One region of the Streptomyces sp. NPDC100445 genome, then DNA from elsewhere that is predicted to be linked to it. Evidence: riboswitches for the same ligand, from Rfam matches in the RefSeq annotation. Region 1 holds a riboswitch; each other region holds the start of a gene.

Region 1 (4,607 bases):
ATGCCGTACATCGCGCTCCAGCTCGTCGGCATCCAGGCGGTGCTGGACGTCATGGGCGTCGGTGGCGGCGAGCACACCAACTGGTTCGTGAAGGACCTGCCGCTGCTCATCGCCTTCGGCGTGCTGGCGGCCTACACCTACTCCTCCGGGCTCCGCGCCCCCGCGCTGATCGCGTTCGTCAAGGACGCGCTGATCTACATCGTCATCGCGGTGGCCATCATCTACATCCCCATCAAGCTCGGCGGGTTCGACGACATCTTCGCCAAGGCGGGCCAGAAGTTCACCACCACCGGGGTGGGCGGTGTCGTGCCGGCCCCCGCGGGACAGTGGACGTACGCCACGCTGGCCCTCGGCTCCGCGCTGGCCCTGTTCATGTACCCGCACTCGATCACCGCGACCCTGTCGTCCAGGAGCCGTGAGGTGATCCGCCGCAACACCACGATCCTGCCGCTGTACTCCCTGATGCTGGGTCTGCTGGCGCTGCTGGGCTTCATGGCGATCGCGGCCGGGGTGAAGGTCACCAACGGGCAGCTGGCGATCCCGCAGCTGTTCGAGGACATGTTCCCCGACTGGTTCGCGGGCGTGGCCTTCGCGGCGATCGGCATCGGGGCGCTCGTCCCGGCGGCGATCATGTCCATCGCGGCGGCCAACCTGTTCACGCGCAACATCTACAAGGACTTCATCAAGCCGGACGCCACGCCCCAGCAGGAGACCCGGGTCTCCAAGATCGTGTCCCTGCTGGTGAAGGTCGGCGCCCTGGTCTTCGTCCTGACCATGGACAAGACGGTGGCCATCAACTTCCAGCTCCTCGGCGGCATCTGGATCCTCCAGACGTTCCCGGCCCTGGTCGGCGGCCTGTTCACCCGCTGGTTCCACCGCTGGGCTCTGCTCGCCGGCTGGGCGGCGGGCATGGTCTACGGCACCATCGCCGCGTACGGGATCGCCTCGCCGACGCAGAAGCACTTCGGCGGCAGCGCCAAGGAGATCCCCGGCATCGGCGAGATCGGCTACATCGGCCTCACCGCGTTCGTCCTGAACGTGGTGGTCACGGTCGTCCTCACCTTCGTCCTGAAGGCCGTCAAGGCCCCCGAGGGCGTCGACGAGACCAGCCCCGGGGACTACACGGCCGACGCCGGCGACCCGGGTGTACAGGTGGAACTGCCGCCGGCCACCGCGGACGCCGCCCACTGAGGTTTCCGGCAGCGCACTGTGCTGCGGGCCGCCGGAGGTTCCCCTCCGGCGGCCCGCCGCCAGGCACCGGGCGGGCGGCGAGTCCGCCGGGCGGACGACGGCGTCACCGCCGCCGGTGCCGGAGAGGGCTCCGGTGCCGGCATCGGCGGGTGCTCCGGTGTCGCGGGGCGGGGCCCTGTCCGCCAGGGCGCGCAGCACGGCCCGGCGCAGCACGACCGGATCGGGGGTCACCGCCGCACCCGGCTCCACATCGGTGACGTGCACCAACCGGTCTGGCCCGCCGAAGCCTTTGGGGACGGGCCCGGGCGGCACGGTGCCGCACCGGAAACGTCCACGCGGGCCGCGGTCGTGAACGCCCTCGCTCTCGTCGACGCGCTCCGGCCCGGAGTCGGGGACTGCCGTCTCCGACCGGCGGCAAGCTGCTCCCGGTGGACCGGTCCGGCGGGGCTCCCGGCGGGCCACAGGCGCTCGCGGGACGGCCGTCGCCTACTTTCCGGAAGCCCGCTGCCCCGCACGGGCGACTCCCCCCGGGGGGCGAGCCGGTGCTTCGTTCGAGCGACGCCCGCGTGATCGGCATGGCGAAGGTACACGGACCGCGCCGAACGACCACCACGCACCTGCCCCAGCGGACCGGCACCGCGTAAGGGGCCCGCGGGGCGGCCGTCGCGCACTCCCCGGCAGCCCGCTGGCCCGCACGGGCAACACTCACGGCACCCTCCCCCGGCAGGCCGGCGCCCGGCCACACACCCCGCCCCCAGGTGAGCCGGCGGCCCGCACACTGAACGCCCGCACACCCTCCCGGGCGGACCGTCGCCCCCGCAGCCTGATGCGCCCCCCGACGAACGCCGGGCCCCCGCAGGACGGTCGCCCGTTGCCCCCGTGGGTCCCTCCCCGGCAGGGCGCCGGCGCACCCCGGACACGCCCCGGACACGGTGGGCCGACACAACATGTGGGGGTGACGTGGCAGCCCGGCACCAGATGTATGCTCGTGCTCGCTGTCGCCGCAGGGGAATCCGGTGCGAGTCCGGAACTGTCCCGCAACGGTGTGCTCGCGTGCGTCCGCACGCCTGTTCCAGTCCGAGGTCCTGCCGACAGCGCACCCGGCCGTCCGGTCCGGGTGCCTGTGACGTCCGGGTCTCGTGGAGTGGGCCGGTGGACGCGACGCCGTGCGCGCTCGTGACTGCCCCCTGCCCTCCGCCAGGCCCCGTGCCGAGCGAGGGAGAGCCCCACGTGACCATCGCGCCAGCCGATCCGGCTTCAGTCACCGAGCCGAAGTCCGACGGCCCCGGTACCGCGCTGCTGCGGATCCTGACCGAGTTGACCGCGGACCTGCCCGACGCCGACCCCGGCCGGGTCGCCGCCGCCGCGCTGCGCGGCCGGTCCGCGCGGGCGGACGAGGCGGAGCTGCGGGAGCTGGCCACGGAGGCCGCCGCCGGCCTGATCTCCGAGGACCCCGCCTACTCGAAGCTGGCCGCCCGGCTGCTGACCCTCGCGATCCGGGACGAGGCCGCCTCGCAGGGCGTGACGTCGTTCACCGGGTCCGTCGCCGTCGGGCACCGCGAGGGCCTCGTCGCCGACCGCACCGCCGCCTTCGTCCGGCTGCACGCCGAGCGGCTGGACGCGCTGGTCGACGGCGCGGCCGACGACCGGTTCGGCTACTTCGGCCTGCGCACCCTGCACAGCCGCTACCTGCTGCGGCACCCGATCACCCGCAAGGTGATCGAGACGCCCCAGCACTTCATGCTGCGCGTGGCGAGCGGTCTGGCCGAGGACGACACGAGCCGGGCCGTGGACGAGGTCGCGGCGCTGTACCGGCTGATGAGCCGCCTGGACTACCTGCCCTCCTCCCCCACCCTGTTCAACTCCGGCACCCGGCACCCGCAGATGTCGTCCTGCTACCTGCTGGACTCCCCGCTGGACGAGCTGGACTCCATCTACGACCGCTACCACCAGGTCGCCCGGCTCTCCAAGCACGCCGGCGGCATCGGTCTGTCGTACTCCCGCATCCGGTCGCGCGGTTCGCTGATCCGGGGGACGAACGGGCACTCCAACGGCATCGTGCCGTTCCTGAAGACGCTGGACGCCTCGGTGGCCGCGGTGAACCAGGGCGGCCGGCGCAAGGGCGCGGCGGCGGTCTACCTGGAGACCTGGCACTCCGACATCGAGGAGTTCCTGGAGCTGCGGGACAACACCGGCGAGGACGCCCGCCGTACGCACAACCTCAACCTCGCGCACTGGGTGCCGGACGAGTTCATGCGCCGGGTCAACGCCGATGAGCAGTGGTCGCTGTTCTCGCCCGCCGACGTGCCGGAGCTGGTCGACCTGTGGGGCGCGGAGTTCGACGCCGCCTACCGCCGGGCCGAGGCGGCGGGGCTGGCCCGCAGGACGATCCCGGCGCGGGACCTGTACGGCCGGATGATGCGCACCCTCGCGCAGACCGGCAACGGCTGGATGACGTTCAAGGACGCCGCCAACCGCACCGCCAACCAGACCGCCGAACCGGGCAGCGTCATCCACTCCTCCAACCTGTGCACGGAGATCCTGGAGGTCACCGACGACGGCGAGACGGCCGTCTGCAACCTGGGCTCGGTCAACCTCGGCGCGTTCGTGCGGGACGGGGACATCGACTGGGAGCGGCTGGACGAGACGGTCCGCACGGCCGTCACCTTCCTCGACCGCGTGGTGGACATCAACTTCTACCCGACGGAGCAGGCGGGCCGGTCCAACGCCAGGTGGCGTCCGGTCGGCCTGGGCGCGATGGGCCTCCAGGACGTCTTCTTCAAGCTGCGTCTGCCCTTCGACTCCCCCGAGGCCAAGGCCCTGTCCACGCGGATCGCCGAGCGGATCATGCTCGCCGCGTACGAGGCCTCCGCCGACCTCGCCGAGCGCAACGGGCCGCTGCCCGCCTGGGAGCGGACCCGTACCGCCCGCGGGGTGCTCCACCCCGACCACTACGACACCACGCTCACCTGGCCCGAGCGCTGGGAGGTGCTGCGCGCGCGCATCGCGCGGACGGGGATGCGCAACTCGCTGCTGCTGGCCATCGCCCCGACGGCCACGATCGCCTCGATCGCGGGGGTCTACGAGTGCATCGAGCCGCAGGTGTCGAACCTGTTCAAGCGCGAGACGCTGTCCGGTGAGTTCCTCCAGGTCAACTCCTACCTGGTGCGGGAGCTGAAGGACCTCGGGGTGTGGGACGCCCGCACCCGCGAGGCGCTGCGCGACGCGAACGGCTCCGTGCAGGGGTTCGCCTGGATCCCCGAGGAGGTACGCAGGCTGTACCGCACGGCCTGGGAGATCCCGCAGCGCGGCCTCATCGACATGGCCGCCGCCCGCACCCCGTTCCTCGACCAGGCCCAGTCCCTGAACCTGTTCCTGGAGACGCCGACCATCGGCAAGCTCTCCTCGATGTACGC
Region 2 (4,607 bases), on a different contig from region 1:
ACGACCTCGAACGATTGCCTGGGTAAATGGAAAGCTTCTCGCTGATCCTCGCGATAGTGGTGGCAACCGCTCTCGCGTTCGATTTCACGAACGGTTTCCACGACACCGCGAACGCGATGGCGACCACCATCTCCACCGGCGCCCTGAAGCCCAAGATCGCGGTGGCCATGTCGGCCGCCCTCAATCTGGTGGGCGCCTTCCTCTCCGTGGAGGTCGCCAACACGATCTCCAAGGGTCTCGTCGACGAGAGCGGCATCCGTCCCGAGGTCATCTTCGCCGCGCTGGTCGGCGCGATCCTCTGGAACCTGCTGACCTGGCTGGTGGGCCTGCCCTCCAGCTCCTCGCACGCCCTGATGGGCGGCCTGGTCGGCGCCACCGTCGCCTCGGCCGGCTTCGGCGCCGTCCACGGTGACGTGCTGGTCACCAAGGTGCTGCTGCCGGCGGTCGCCGCGCCGATCGTCGCCGGCCTCGCCTCGCTGCTGGCCACCCGCTTCTCCTACGGCATCGGCGGCACCGCCGACGGCGAGGCCACCCGCAAGGGCTACCGCGTCGGCCAGATCGCCTCCGCGGGCCTGGTCTCCCTGGCCCACGGCACCAACGACGCCCAGAAGACGATGGGCATCATCACCCTCGCCCTGATCGCGGGCGGCTCCATCGCCCCCGGCTCCAACCCTCCCACCTGGGTGATCCTCTCCGCCGGCCTGGCGATCGCGCTCGGGACCTACATCGGCGGCTGGCGCATCATCCGCACCATGGGCACGGGCCTGACCGAGCTGGAGCCGCGTCAGGGCTTCGCCGCCCAGACCAGTGCCGCGACCGCCATCCTGGCCTCCGCCCACCTCGGTTTCTCCCTCTCCACCACCCACGTCGTCTCCGGTTCGGTGATGGGCGCGGGCCTCGGCCGCAAGGGCGGCGTGGTCCGCTGGTCCACCGCGACCCGCATGTTCGTCGCCTGGGCGCTCACCCTCCCGGCCGCCGCGCTGGTCGGCGCGGGCGCCGAGTCCGTCACCGACCTCGGTGACTGGGGCACCGCCGCCGTCGCCGTCTTCCTGGTCGCCTCCAGCGCCGCCATCTGGAAGATCTCCCGCCGCGAGGTGGTGGACCACACCAACGTGGTCCACGGGAGCGCCGAGCCGGCCGGTGTGGTCACCACCGCCATCGCCGCCGTCACCCCGCCCCCGGCGGCCCCGGTCGCCATCGACCTGAACCTCGACCTCACCTTCCCGCAGCAGGTCGGCGCACCGGCCGCCGTCGCCGAGCCCGCTCCCCCGGCGACCCCGGTCACCCCGGCCGCCACCGTCTGAGTCCGGTCACCCCGGTTACCGAAGGAAGCATCCCCATGAAGATCGACTGGGCGGCCCTCGGCTCCGTCTTCGGAGTGAGTCTCGTGGCCACCGTGGGCCTGGTGACCCTGTTCACCCTCGGCGTCGCGGGCCTGAACCGGCGCGAGAAGGCCGCGGCGCAGGGCGGCACCGCCGGCCTCGCCGTCACCGGCGCCTACCTGTGCTTCGCGGCCTGCGCGGCGGCGGTGGCGTACGGCATCCACCTGGTCGTGGCCAAGGGCTGACCCGCACGTCCCCGAGAGGCTCCTCCCGCGCCGGTCGCGGAGGGGAGCCTCCGTCATGTCCCCGGTCGGGCCCGCGCGTCGTGTGGTGTGGGGATCGGCACACTCTCCCCCCGCAGGTCAACGGCAGGTTGACGGCCCTTCCGGGCACGTGGTGGACTGCCCAGGCCATCTACGGCGGCAGAAGAGGAAGCCGGTGCGAATCCGGCGCGGTCCCGCCACTGTCACCGGGGAGTGATCCCCGGGAGCCAGGAACTCTCACCGCCGATTCACGTCGAACCAGGGCGCGGACACCCTGAGTGAGGACCTACAGCGACATGCTCGGCTGCCCAGCGAGGACCCGACCGAGGACCCGTACCGGGACCGCACCCGTCCCCACGGCCGGCTGAGCCGATGGGTGCCGATCGCACATACGCGTACGGCGCCGCCGCCGGCCTCCTCGGTGACCTGCTCCTCGGCGACCCGCGCCGCGGGCATCCGGTCGCCGTGTTCGGGCGGGCGGCCGGAGCCGTGGAACGCGTCCTGTGGCACGACCATCGCGGCTGGGGTGCCCTGCACACCGCCGTGTGCGCCGGCGGCGCCGTCGCGCTGGGAGCACTGGCCGCACGCGCCGCGCGCCCCCGTCCCGCCGTCTCCGCCGCGCTGACCGCCGCCGCCACCTGGGCCGTCGTCGGCGGCACCTCGCTCGCCCGCGAGGCCCGCGCCGTCGGGCGGGCCCTGGAGGCCGGGGACGTGGAGGCGGCCCGGGCCCGGCTGCCCCACCTGTGCGGCCGGGACCCGCAGGCGCTGGACGCCGACGGCATCGCCCGGGCCGTGGTCGAGTCGGTCGCCGAGAACACCTCCGACGCCGTGGTCGGCGCCCTCGTCTGGGGCGCCGCGGCCGGCGTCCCCGGGCTGCTCGGTTTCCGGGCGGTCAACACCCTGGACGCCATGGTGGGCCACCGGTCGCCCCGCCACCGGCGCTACGGCTGGGCCTCCGCCCGCCTCGACGACGTCGCCGGCTGGCCCGGGGCCCGGCTCACCGCCGTCCTCGCCGCCCTCGCCGGCCCCGATCCGCGGGGTGCCGCGCGGGCCTGGCGGGCCGACGCCTCCCGGCACCCGAGCCCCAACGCCGGCCCGGTGGAGGCCGCGTTCGCGGGCGCCCTCGGCGTGCGGCTGGGCGGGACGCTCTCCTACGGCGGCCGGGTCGAACACCGGCCCGTGCTCAACGGCGGCACCGGACGGCCGGTCCGGGTCGGCGACATCGACCGGGCCGTACGGCTCTCCCGCCGCGTCGGCCTGCTCGCGCTCGGCACCACCCTCGCCGCGCGCGGCCTGATGAAGGGACGTGGGAAGTGAACGGGGGTCTCCTCGTCGCCGGCACCACCTCCGACGCCGGCAAGAGCGTCGTGACGGCCGGGATCTGCCGCTGGCTGGTCCGCCAGGGCGTGAAGGTGGCGCCGTTCAAGGCGCAGAACATGTCGCTGAACTCGTTCGTCACCCGCGAGGGCGCGGAGATCGGGCGGGCGCAGGCCATGCAGGCGCAGGCCTGCCGCGTGGAGCCCACCGCGCTGATGAACCCGGTGCTGCTCAAGCCGGGCGGCGAGCAGAGCAGCCAGGTGGTGCTGCTCGGCAAGCCCGTCGGGGAGCTGAGCGCCCGCGGCTACCACGGGGGCCGGCAGCAGCGGCTGCTGGGCACGGTGCTGGACTGCCTGGCCGAGCTGCGGGGCACGTATGACGCGGTGATCTGTGAAGGGGCGGGCAGCCCGGCCGAGATCAACCTGCGGCGGACCGACATCGTCAACATGGGCCTCGCCCGCAACGCGGGGCTGCCCGTGCTGGTGGTCGGGGACATCGACCGCGGCGGCGTCTTCGCGTCCTTCTTCGGCACCGTCGCCCTGCTCTCCCCCGAGGACCAGCGGCTGGTCGCCGGGTTCCTCGTGAACAAGTTCCGCGGCGACGTGTCGCTGCTGGAGCCGGGCCTGGACATGCTGCGCGGGCTCACCGGACGGCCGACGTACGGTGTCCTGCCCTTCCAACACGGCCTCGGCATCGACGAGGAGGACGGGCTGCGGGTGTCGCTGCGCGGCACCGTCCGCGAGTCCTCGGTGACGCCCCCGGTCGGCGCGGACGTGCTGCGGGTCGCCGTCTGCGCGGTCCCGCTGATGTCGAACTTCACCGACGTGGACGCCCTCGCCGCCGAACCGGGCGTCGTCGTGCGCTTCGTGGACCGCCCGGAGGAACTGGCCGACGCCGACCTCGTGGTGGTCCCGGGCACGCGCGGCACCGTCCGGGCGCTCCAGTGGCTGCGGGAGCGCGGGCTGGCGGACGCGCTGGTGCGGCGGGCCGCCGAGGAGCGGCCCGTGCTCGGCATCTGCGGCGGCTTCCAGATCCTCGGCGAGCACATCGAGGACGAGGTCGAGTCCCGCGCCGGACACGTCCCCGGGCTGGGTCTGCTCCCCGTCCGGGTCCGCTTCGCCCGCGAGAAGACCCTGACCCGGCCCGTCGGCCGGGCCCTCGGCGAGCGGGTCGAGGGGTACGAGATCCATCACGGGGTCGCCGACGTCACCGGCGGGGAGCCCTTCCTGGACGGCTGCCGGGCCGGCCGGGTGTGGGGCACCCACTGGCACGGCTCGCTGGAGTCGGACGGCTTCCGGCGGGCTTTCCTGCGGGAGGTGGCCGCCGCCGCGGGCCGCCGTTTCGTGCCCGCGCCGGACACCTCCTTCGCCGCGCTGCGCGAGGAGCAGCTCGACCGGCTCGGCGACCTGATCGAACAGCACGCGGACACCGACGCGCTTTGGCGGCTCATCGAGTCGGGCGCGCCGCAAGGACTGCCTTTCATCCCACCGGGAGCGCCCGCATGAGCACAGTGTTGTTGTTGTCGACCGCCGACACGGATCTGCTGGCGGCCCGGGCCTGTGGCGCCGGCTACCGCATCGGCAACCCCACCCGGGTCGACGTCGCCGGGGAACTGCCGGCCCTGGTCGAGGGCGCGGACATCGCCGTCGTACGGCTGCTGGGCGGCAAGCGCGCCTGGGAGGACGGGCTGGCCGTGCTGCGGGCG
Region 3 (4,607 bases), on a different contig from region 1:
ATCCTGGTCGCCAAGATGGGCCAGGACGGGCACGACCGCGGCCAGAAGGTGATCGCGACGGCCTTCGCCGACCTCGGTTTCGACGTCGACGTCGGCCCGCTGTTCCAGACGCCGGAGGAGGTCGCCCGGCAGGCGGTGGAGGCGGACGTGCACGTGGTCGGCGTGTCCTCGCTGGCCGCCGGTCACCTCACCCTCGTCCCCGCGCTGCGCGAGCAGCTGGCCGAGGAGGGCCGCGAGGACATCATGATCGTGGTCGGCGGGGTGATCCCGCCGCAGGACGTGCCGACCCTGCTGGAGATGGGCGCCACCGCCGTGTTCCCGCCCGGGACGGTGATCCCGGACGCGGCCCACGACCTGGTGAAGCAGCTGTCGGCCGACCTCGGCCACACCCTGTAGGGCCGATGGCAGCGATCGGTCTCGACACGTATGTGAAGGGTGTCCTCGACGGGAAGCGGGCGCTGGTGGCCCGGGCCATCACGCTCGTCGAGTCCACCCGCCCGCAGCACCGGGCGCTGGCGCAGCAGTTGCTCACCGAGCTGCTGCCGCACAGCGGCCGGGCCCGGCGGATCGGCGTGAGCGGCGTGCCCGGTGTCGGCAAGTCGACGTTCATCGACGCGTTCGGCACGCTGCTGACCTCGCAGGGGCACCGGGTCGCCGTCCTCGCCGTCGACCCGTCCTCCACCCGCACCGGCGGTTCCATCCTGGGCGACAAGACCCGGATGGAACGGCTCGCGGTGGACCCGGACGCCTTCGTCCGGCCCTCGCCCAGCGCGGGCACGCTGGGCGGTGTCGCCAAGGCCACCCGGGAGTCGATGGTGGTGATGGAGGCGGCCGGCTACGACGTGATCCTCGTGGAGACCGTCGGCGTGGGCCAGTCGGAGACGGCCGTCGCGGGCATGGTCGACTCCTTCCTGCTGCTGACGCTGGCCCGCACCGGCGACCAGCTCCAGGGCATCAAGAAGGGCGTCCTGGAGCTGGCGGACGTCATCGCCGTCAACAAGGCGGACGGCCCGCACGAGCGTGACGCCCGGGCCGCCGCCCGGGAACTGGCGGGCGCGCTGCGGCTGATGCACGGCAAGGACGCGTTCTGGACGCCGCCGGTGCTGCACTGTAGCGCCCGGGAGTCCGCCGGCCTGGACACCGTGTGGGAGCGGCTGGAGCGGCATCGCGCGCTGCTGGACTCCACCGGGCGGCTGGCCGCGAAACGGCGGGACCAGCAGGTGGAGTGGACGTGGGCGATGGTCCGCGACGAACTGCTCGGCCGGCTGCACGCCGACCCGGCGGTGCGCGCGACCGCCCCCGGCCTGGAACAGCAGGTCAGGGACGGCCGGTTGACGGCCACCATGGCGGCGGAACGCATCCTCGCGGCCTTCGGGGACCGCGCCGCCGGATCGACGGCCGGCTGAATCCGCCCCGGGTCCGGCACCGCCCCGAGGGGTGGGCCGGACCCGTGCCGGGCGGACTCGACCGCCCGTGCCGGACGGCCGGGCGGGCGGCGGCGTATGGGGTGCGTCAAGGGCGGGCGGGCCGGCGTATGGACGCCGTCAGGGGGCGGCGGTATCCGGCCACGGGGGTAATGTGCTTGCAGCGTTCGCCTTTTCGCCCCTCACCCTTCAGGAGTCCACGACGGCCGATGCGGCCTTCGTCGTCACCGTGCTCGCGGCCTTCGCGCTGGTGGCACTCGTCGCCCGGGGGGTGACGAAGCTGTGACCGCCGACGCGTTCCCCGTCGAGACGGTGGTCGGCCTGATCGTGGCCGTCGCCCTGTTGGGCTACCTCTCACACCCGTGGTACTTCCAACCGCGGCCCGCCGCCGGGCTGGGCACCGGCTCGCCCGACGGCCGCCACCTGCTGCTGCTCTCCGGCGCCACCAACCTGTCCGCCGACAGCGCCCGGCTCCTACGGTCCGTCGAGCGGGCGAAGGCCCGGGTCGTGGCGGACAACTCGGTCCCGGGCCACCCGGTCGACCCGGTCCGGGTCCCCGCCGACGCCGTCACCTCCTCCGCCTCCGGCCCTGGACCCGGACATCTCCCCGGCCTACGCCGAGCTCCAGTTCCGCCGGCCGCCTGCCACCCGCACGGCCAAGGGCGCGCGAACGGCGGGAAGTCGGCGGCGCGGTGGCCGGCGTCCCGGTGTACGCCCCGTCAGGGCCGCTGCCGCGGCGGGGTGAAGGCGTACAGGTCGAGGATGTCCGGGCGGGGCGCGACACCGGGACCGCCCGCGCGCACCCAGCCGGCGATGTCCTCCGCCGCGTCCGGGTCGTTGACGAGGCCGAGCCAGACCGGCCGGGCGCCGGCGGCGCGGCCGGCGGCGGAGGGCTGGACGACGATGACATTGGCCTGGTCGCACACGTCGAGACAGGCCGAGACCCGCACCGGCACCTGCGCGCGCAGCCGCGCGGTCTGCGCCGCGTGGTCGACGCCGGGCACCTTGGCGGTGCCGCAGCAGCAGTCCCGGCACACCACGACCCGGCAGGGCGCCGGGTCGGTCCTCCGCGCGGCCACGCCGTCGCCGCCTTCTTCTCCGACCGGCTTTCCGGGCACGTCGGTACACCCCTCTCCCGGGGAGATCCGCCCCGGTGTCCGTCGAGGAGGCGACCGCGTGAGTCTCCTGGCTCCCGGGTCGCCGCTCGTCCCGGCCTTCCCGCCCGTCCGCGGGCAGTGGCCTGTCGGGAGTCGCTCGCCGGTCACAGTGGCGGGACCGCGCCGGATTCACACCGGCTTCCTCGGACCGCCGTCGCCCTGTCACCGGTCATCATGGCACCGCCGGCGGCCCCCGTCGAACCTGTGCGCGTACGGTCACAGGTGCAGCCCCACGTGATTGACGATCAGCCGTTTGCCCTCGGGGTCCAGGGCGAAGTAGATGCGTCCGGCCTCGTTGGGCGAGACGGCGTCCCGGACCTTGATGTGAGGAAGTCCGTCCCGGCGCTTGTGCTCGAACGTGAAGTAGCGCTTGTCCTTGTTCTTGCTCAGCTTCTCGTCGCTGTTGGCGAACCTCAGCCCGTGGTGGTCGTAGAACCACTGGTCGAGCCGGGGCCGTTTGCCGGGCTTGGTGTAGAGGTCCATCGCGGCCTGCGCGAGGGCGATCAGCTGGTCGGTCATCTCCTCCGGGTACGGGTACTGGGACGCCTTCCACGCGCGCGCCGCCCGCACCGTGAACACGATGCGCTCCTCGGACGTGCGGGCGAGCGCCTCGAACGTGGGTACGGCGTCCGCACCCAGGACGGGGATCGCGTTCCAGACGTCCTGCTCGGCCGGCTGCCCGCTCGCGCCGCTCGACAGGTCCAGGTACAGCTTCTTCCAGTAGTCCCGGTCCTGCCGCAGCGCCTCGGCCGCGGCGGCCTCGGACTGCGCCTTGTCGCGTTCCTCCATGCAGCTCTGCGCCATGTCCTCCCACGACCTGGCGTCCTCCTCCAGTTGCCGCGCGCGCTCCTTCAGGGCCTGGAGTTCGGCGGTGGTGTCGCCGGCCGCCTGGGCGCGCGACAGCCGCTCCGCCGCCCTGCGGGCCCCGGCCCGGTACGAGGCCTGCCGCGCGCGTTCCCAGGCCGTGTCACTGCCCCGGGCGATGACGGAGAGGTGGGCGAGCGACGGCATCAGCCGTCCGCACACGAAGGACTGCTGGGCCACCTGCTCCCGGGAGTACGCGGGGTGTTCCAGGCCGAGGTTGGGCCAGACCAGCCGTGCCCCGCCGCTGGGCACGGCCACCTGTTGGTGGACCCGGCGGACGGCCTGCGCGGTGACGTAGTTCAGCGTCACGACCTGGGCCAGGCCGGCGAGTTGCCCGGAGGCGTCGGCCGCCACCGTCCAGCCCAGCTGGTCCCGGGGGTGCATCAGGAGGATGGGGAGGCGGGTGCTCAGCGCGAGCGACTCCAGCAGGACCGCCGCGTGGCCGTGCTCCCGGATCCGCTCGTACCGCCCGGTGGCGCGCTGGCCGAGCACCCGGACGTCGAGGCAGGCGTCGGCGAGCACCGCGCGCAGCAGGCGCGGGCGTCTGAGCAGCGGGCTCTGCACCGGCGCGATCCAGCCGTCGGGGATCTCCCGGCCCATGACGAGCCGCAGCGCCCCGCCGCCGTCGTCCGTCCGGGAGAGAGTGACGCGGGTGACGAACTGGGCCGGGCCGTCGGACAGGGGCTGGTGGATGGTCGTCCGCAGCGCGCGGGCGCGCTCGTCGCCCGCAACGACCCAGCCCACCCGGCGCTCGCCCTGCCCGGGGGCGTTGCCGGGGAGCACGGCCCGGCCGGCACGGTCGAGATCCGCGGGGGACGGCGCGGGGAACCGGCCGCGGTCGCCGAGCCAGGCGGCGAGGTGGTCTCGGAGACGCTCGTACACATGTCCGGGCCGCCGCGCGGACCGGGCGTCCTGGACGTCGAAGGCGACGGCATACAGCACCTGCACGGTGGCTCCCCTCAGCCCCGGACGCCCCCCACGGGCGGACCGGTCCCCCTCGAACGCGGTCAGGGCGTCGCTTGAGGGGTCACCGTAGTACCGACGCACCCGACCGGCCATGACTTCGCAGCGCGCACCGTCCCTCACGATCGGTGCCCGGACGCCCGGCGGACCGGCGGGCGACCGGCGGAAAACGATCGTCGGGGCCGCCCGGCGGGCACGC
Region 4 (4,607 bases), on a different contig from region 1:
CGGTCGAGGTGGTGCTGGCCCCGGGCCCGGCCCGCGGCCAGACGGTGGTGGACCGCCGGCCCCGCCCCGGCGAGTCCGAGATCCACGGCGGCCGCCGTGACCACGCCCTGGTGGACGTGGCCCTGGAGGTCGACGTGGACCGGTACGTGCGGCTGTACCTGGAGACCGTGGGCCGCTGAGGCCGGTCCGACGGGCCTCAGTCCGCGGGGGCCGGCACCCGCCGCGACCAGCGTTCCTCCACCCTGGCGACCCGCCAGTACGTCAGGGCCGCCGCCCACACGACGACGAACAGGCCGACGATGAGGTAGCCGACGTTGTCCAGGTCGAGGCCGGCGACCCAGCCGGTGATGTCGTCGTGCAGGTCGAACTTCTCGTGCGCCACGCCGACCAGCTCGATCGTGCCGATGAAGAAGGCGACGGCGATGGACAGGCCGGTGATGGCGAGGTTGTAGAACACCTTGCGGACGGGGTTGGAGAACGCCCACTGGTAGGCGAAGTTCATGAAGGTGCCGTCGAGGGTGTCGAACAGGCTCATGCCGGCGGCGAAGAGCAGCGGCAGGCACAGGATGGCGTACCAGGGCAGGCCGGCCGCCGCGCCCGAGCCGGCCATCACCATCAGCGTGACCTCGGTGGCCGTGTCGAAGCCGAGTCCGAAGAGGAAGCCGAGCGGGTACATCTGGCCGGGCCGGGACACGGAGTTGGTGAGCCGGCCGAGCAGCCGGTTCATGAAGCCGCGCGCGGCGAGGTGCTGTTCCAGCTGCTTCTCGTCGTACGCCCCGGCGCGCATGGCGCGGAACACCCGCAGGATGCCGACCAGCGCGACCAGGTTGAGGGCGGCGATGAGGTAGAGGAACGTGCCCGAGACCGTGGTCCCGAGGACGCCGAGCACCTGGTGGGTGCTGGACCCCTCGTTCATGACCTTCCCGGCGAGGGAGGTGCCGCCCGCGATCAGCAGCGCCAGCAGGACGACGACGCTGGAGTGGCCGAGCGCGAACCAGAAGCCCACGGACACGGGCCGCTTGCCGTCGGCCATGAGCTTGCGGGTGGTGTTGTCGATGGCGGCGATGTGGTCGGCGTCGAAGGCGTGCCGCATGCCGAGGGTGTAGGCGGTGACGCCGAGCCCGACGCCGAAGACGTCGGTGCCCACCCGGTAGTGCTCGGGGGCGACGAGGAGGAAGAGGATCCCGAAGGCGACGACGTGCAGGGCGACTATCACCGCCATCAGCCCCGCCGTCTTGACGGTGTCCTCACGTCGCCAGCGGAAAGACGTGGCGTCGGTCATCAGGTTCACGCTCCAGCACCTCGTGGATCACTTCGTGAGCTGCCGTGGCCGGTCTCCTGGCTTACAGGTCCACGTCCGCCGTCCCTGCCTTCCCGGTCGTCGTACGACCAGTGGCCCGGCGGCTGCCGGACGGAACGGGAACTCCCTGATCACAGTGGCGAGGGCCGCGTCGACCTTGCATCGACTTCCCGAGCACCACGGCCCGATCACCGTAGAGGGGCGGACACTCCGCTGCATAGCTGCGCACCTGCGCAGGTATTCAAGATCACATCCGCGCCTGCGAGGATGGTGCCATGCATCTCGTCCCTGCCGACCGAGCCGACCGTCGCACCATCGACGGTCACCGGGTGTGCGAGGCGATCGCCGCCATCGGCGACGCGGAGCACCTGCGCACCTGGGCCGGGCGTTTCTCCCTCCTGGCCGACGCCAACCGGCTCGCGCTGCTGCTCGCCCTGCACCGCACCGGCCCGCTCGCCGTCTCCGACCTCGCGATCGCCACCGGCATGAACGACCCGGCCGTCTCCCAGGCGCTGCGGCTGCTGCGGGCGGCCGGGGTGGTGGCCGGGGAGAAGGAGGGGCGCGTGGTGCGGTACCGGGTGGTGGACGCGCAGGTGCGTGGCCTGTTGGAGCACTGCGCCCCCTGACCGGGCTCGAAAAGGTTCCCTTTCCGGGCAAGGTGGACAGATACAGAGTCCGTACGTCGTCCGTCCATGGGAGCCGGCATGGCAGACCTCTCGTCCAGGAACCCCGACTGGTGGCGGCAGGCCGTCGTCTACCAGGTCTATCCGCGCAGCTTCGCCGATGCCGACGGCGACGGCCTGGGCGACCTCCGGGGCGTCACCCAGCGCCTGAACCACCTGGCCACCCTCGGCGTGGACGCCCTGTGGCTGAGCCCCTTCTACCCCTCCGAACTCGCCGACGGCGGCTACGACGTCGCCGACCACCGGGACGTCGACCCGCGCCTGGGCACCCTGGACGACTTCGACGCCCTGGTCACCGAGGCGCACCGGCTGGGCCTGAAGGTCGTCGTCGACATCGTCCCCAACCACACCTCCGACCGGCACCCCTGGTTCCAAGAGGCGCTGCGCGCCGCCCCCGGCTCCGCCGCCCGCGACCGCTACGTCTTCCGGGCCGGCCGCGGCCCGCACGGTGAACTCCCGCCCACCGACTGGCAGTCGCTGTTCGGGGGCAGCGCCTGGCGGCGGCTGCCCGACGGCGAGTGGTACCTGCACCTGTTCGCCCCCGAGCAGCCCGACCTCGACTGGGACCACGAGGACGTCCGCGCCGACTTCCGGACCACCCTGCGCTTCTGGTCCGACCGGGGGGTGGACGGGTTCCGCGTCGACGTCGCCCACGGCCTGGCCAAGGACCTCACCGAGCCGCTGCGGGACGTCGGCGACGTCGGCGCCTCCGGTGAGGAGGCCCTGCTCGCGGTCGCGCCGGGCACCCACCCGTACTGGGACCGCGACGAGGTCCACGAGATCTACCGCGACTGGCGCAAGGTCTTCGACGCCTACAGCCCGCCGCGCACCGCCGTCGCCGAGGCCTGGGTGCCGGGCGCCCGCCGGGCCCTGTACGCCCGCCCCGACGAGCTCGGCCAGGCGTTCAACTTCGAGTACCTGGGCGCCCCGTGGGACGCGGAGGAGCTGCGCGAGGTCATCACCGCCTCGCTGGCCACCGCCCGTGCCGTCGGCGCCCCCGCCACCTGGGTGCTGTCCAACCACGACGTCGTGCGGCACGCCTCCCGCCTCGTGCTGCCGCCCGGCACCGACCCGGCCGCCTGGCTGCTGTCCGGCGGCGCCGCGCCCGTGGTCGACACGGCGGCGGGCCTGCGCCGGGCCCGGGCGGCGACCCTGCTCATGCTGGCGCTGCCCGGATCGGCCTACCTCTACCAGGGCGAGGAACTGGGCCTGCCCGAGGTCGCCGACCTGCCCACCGAGGTGCTCCAGGACCCGATCTGGGAGCACACCGGCCATGTCCGCAAGGGCCGCGACGGTTGCCGGGTGCCCCTGCCGTGGACGACGACCGGACCCTCGTACGGCTTCGGGCCCGGCGCCGCCTGGCTGCCGCAGCCGGAGTCCTTCGCGGAGTACGCCGTGGAGGCGCAGGCCGGCGCCGAGGGCTCCACGCTGGAGCTGTACCGCACCGCGCTGCGGCTGCGCCGCAAGCTGCTGGAGGGCGAGACGCTGGACTGGACGCCCGGGGCGCCCGCCGGGGTGCTGGACCTCACCCGCGGCGGGGCCTGGCGGTGCGTCACCAACCTCGGCGCGGCGCCGGTCGGGCTCCCGCCGGGCGAGGTCCTGCTGAGCAGCGCCCCGCTCCCGGGCGACGGCACCCTGCCCCCGGACACCACCGTGTGGCTGGCCTAGGGCCCGGTCCCCGCCGAGGTGCCTAGCGCACCGTCGGGCTCGGGCTCGGGTCCGCGCCGGGGGCCGGGCCGGCACCGCCGCCGGCGAGGCCGTCGATGTCCACCGGGGTGGAGGTCGCGTTCGGCGGCGGGGTGAGCACCACCTCCGGCTGGCCCGCGGCCGGGGGCGGCGGGGTCACGTCGGAGTCGGGGAGCTTCGGCGGGGTCGTCTGCTGGAAGAGGGTCTGGTCGAAGTCGACCAGACCCGTCTTCTCCATCACCGTCATGTGGTCCAGCACGGTGTCGTTGGCCTGGTCGGCCAGCGCCCGGACCAGCGAGTTCTTGGTGGTGGACCGGATCTTGGCGATGGTGTTGAAGATCGCTCCGTGGGTCATCCGCAGGATGTTGGCGAAGTCGGTGTCGAACTGCTTGCCGGTGTCCGACTTCAGCTGGCTGACGAAACCCTGCTGCTGGGGGCTGGCGAGGTTGGGCAGGGTGATGTTCAGCATGGGCGCGACCTTGCGGCAGGTGGTGTCCAGTGCCGCGTGCCCGTCGATCAGGTGCTTGCTGGCCGTGAGCACGCCCTTGGTGGTGCCCTTCTGGAGCCCGATCTGCCCCACCGGGTACTCCCACAGCCCGGCCGCCCGCACCTTGACCACGAAGTCCCGGTCGGACTCGGTGAGCGGGCCCCACTGGGTGTTGGCGATCACCCGGGTGGGGGAGCTGGAGACGGTGCTCAGCCCGAGCATGCCCGGGTAGGCGAGTGCCGCGAGGGTCAGGGCCATCGCACCGCCCACGAAGAGAGTTCCCGTCGCGTTCCGCGAGAAGCGCACCGTGCCTCCTGTCCGGTCGTTTGATCCGCCCGTGGCCGGAACCCGGGCGGTGGGGACGCACAGCAGTACGGACGGCGCGGCGGTTCGTCTCTGCCGCGCGGGTAAAAATTCCGCATGTCCTCGTCGCCGTCCCGGCATTGCCAGG

What was found. Region 1 has a riboswitch for cobalamin ahead of ACIQVT_RS09930 (ribonucleoside-diphosphate reductase subunit alpha). Riboswitches for the same ligand answer to the same signal wherever they lie in the genome.
Region 2: linked by a shared signal. The riboswitch ahead of ACIQVT_RS33345 (cobalamin biosynthesis protein) and the one ahead of ACIQVT_RS09930 (ribonucleoside-diphosphate reductase subunit alpha) in region 1 are both predicted to bind cobalamin.
Region 3: linked by a shared signal. The riboswitch ahead of ACIQVT_RS22015 ((2Fe-2S) ferredoxin domain-containing protein) and the one ahead of ACIQVT_RS09930 (ribonucleoside-diphosphate reductase subunit alpha) in region 1 are both predicted to bind cobalamin.
Region 4: linked by a shared signal. The riboswitch ahead of ACIQVT_RS22890 (HoxN/HupN/NixA family nickel/cobalt transporter) and the one ahead of ACIQVT_RS09930 (ribonucleoside-diphosphate reductase subunit alpha) in region 1 are both predicted to bind cobalamin.

Annotation. Positions count from the first base shown of each region.
Region 1 covers NZ_JBIVZV010000003.1:206,674-211,280, forward strand. Annotated here, with positions in the region: gene mctP (monocarboxylate uptake permease MctP) at 1-1,191, shown strand, start outside; cobalamin riboswitch at 2,157-2,299, shown strand; gene ACIQVT_RS09930 (ribonucleoside-diphosphate reductase subunit alpha) at 2,422-4,607, shown strand, end outside.
Region 2 covers NZ_JBIVZV010000018.1:98,418-103,024, reverse strand. Annotated here, with positions in the region: gene ACIQVT_RS33355 (anion permease) at 27-1,304, shown strand; gene ACIQVT_RS33350 (hypothetical protein) at 1,340-1,567, shown strand; cobalamin riboswitch at 1,703-1,845, shown strand; gene ACIQVT_RS33345 (cobalamin biosynthesis protein) at 1,958-2,902, shown strand; gene ACIQVT_RS33340 (cobyric acid synthase) at 2,899-4,407, shown strand; gene cobN (cobaltochelatase subunit CobN) at 4,404-4,607, shown strand, end outside.
Region 3 covers NZ_JBIVZV010000009.1:150,773-155,379, forward strand. Annotated here, with positions in the region: gene scpA (methylmalonyl-CoA mutase) at 1-396, shown strand, start outside; gene meaB (methylmalonyl Co-A mutase-associated GTPase MeaB) at 402-1,406, shown strand; gene ACIQVT_RS22005 (hypothetical protein) at 1,579-1,710, shown strand; partial or broken gene ACIQVT_RS22010 (potassium-transporting ATPase subunit C) at 1,791-2,061, shown strand; gene ACIQVT_RS22015 ((2Fe-2S) ferredoxin domain-containing protein) at 2,144-2,503, opposite strand; cobalamin riboswitch at 2,603-2,726, opposite strand; gene ACIQVT_RS22020 (hypothetical protein) at 2,798-4,393, opposite strand.
Region 4 covers NZ_JBIVZV010000010.1:2,723-7,329, reverse strand. Annotated here, with positions in the region: gene ACIQVT_RS22895 (nucleoside hydrolase) at 1-179, shown strand, start outside; gene ACIQVT_RS22890 (HoxN/HupN/NixA family nickel/cobalt transporter) at 197-1,282, opposite strand; cobalamin riboswitch at 1,311-1,497, opposite strand; gene ACIQVT_RS22885 (ArsR/SmtB family transcription factor) at 1,576-1,926, shown strand; gene ACIQVT_RS22880 (glycoside hydrolase family 13 protein) at 2,005-3,651, shown strand; gene ACIQVT_RS22875 (DUF4142 domain-containing protein) at 3,674-4,426, opposite strand.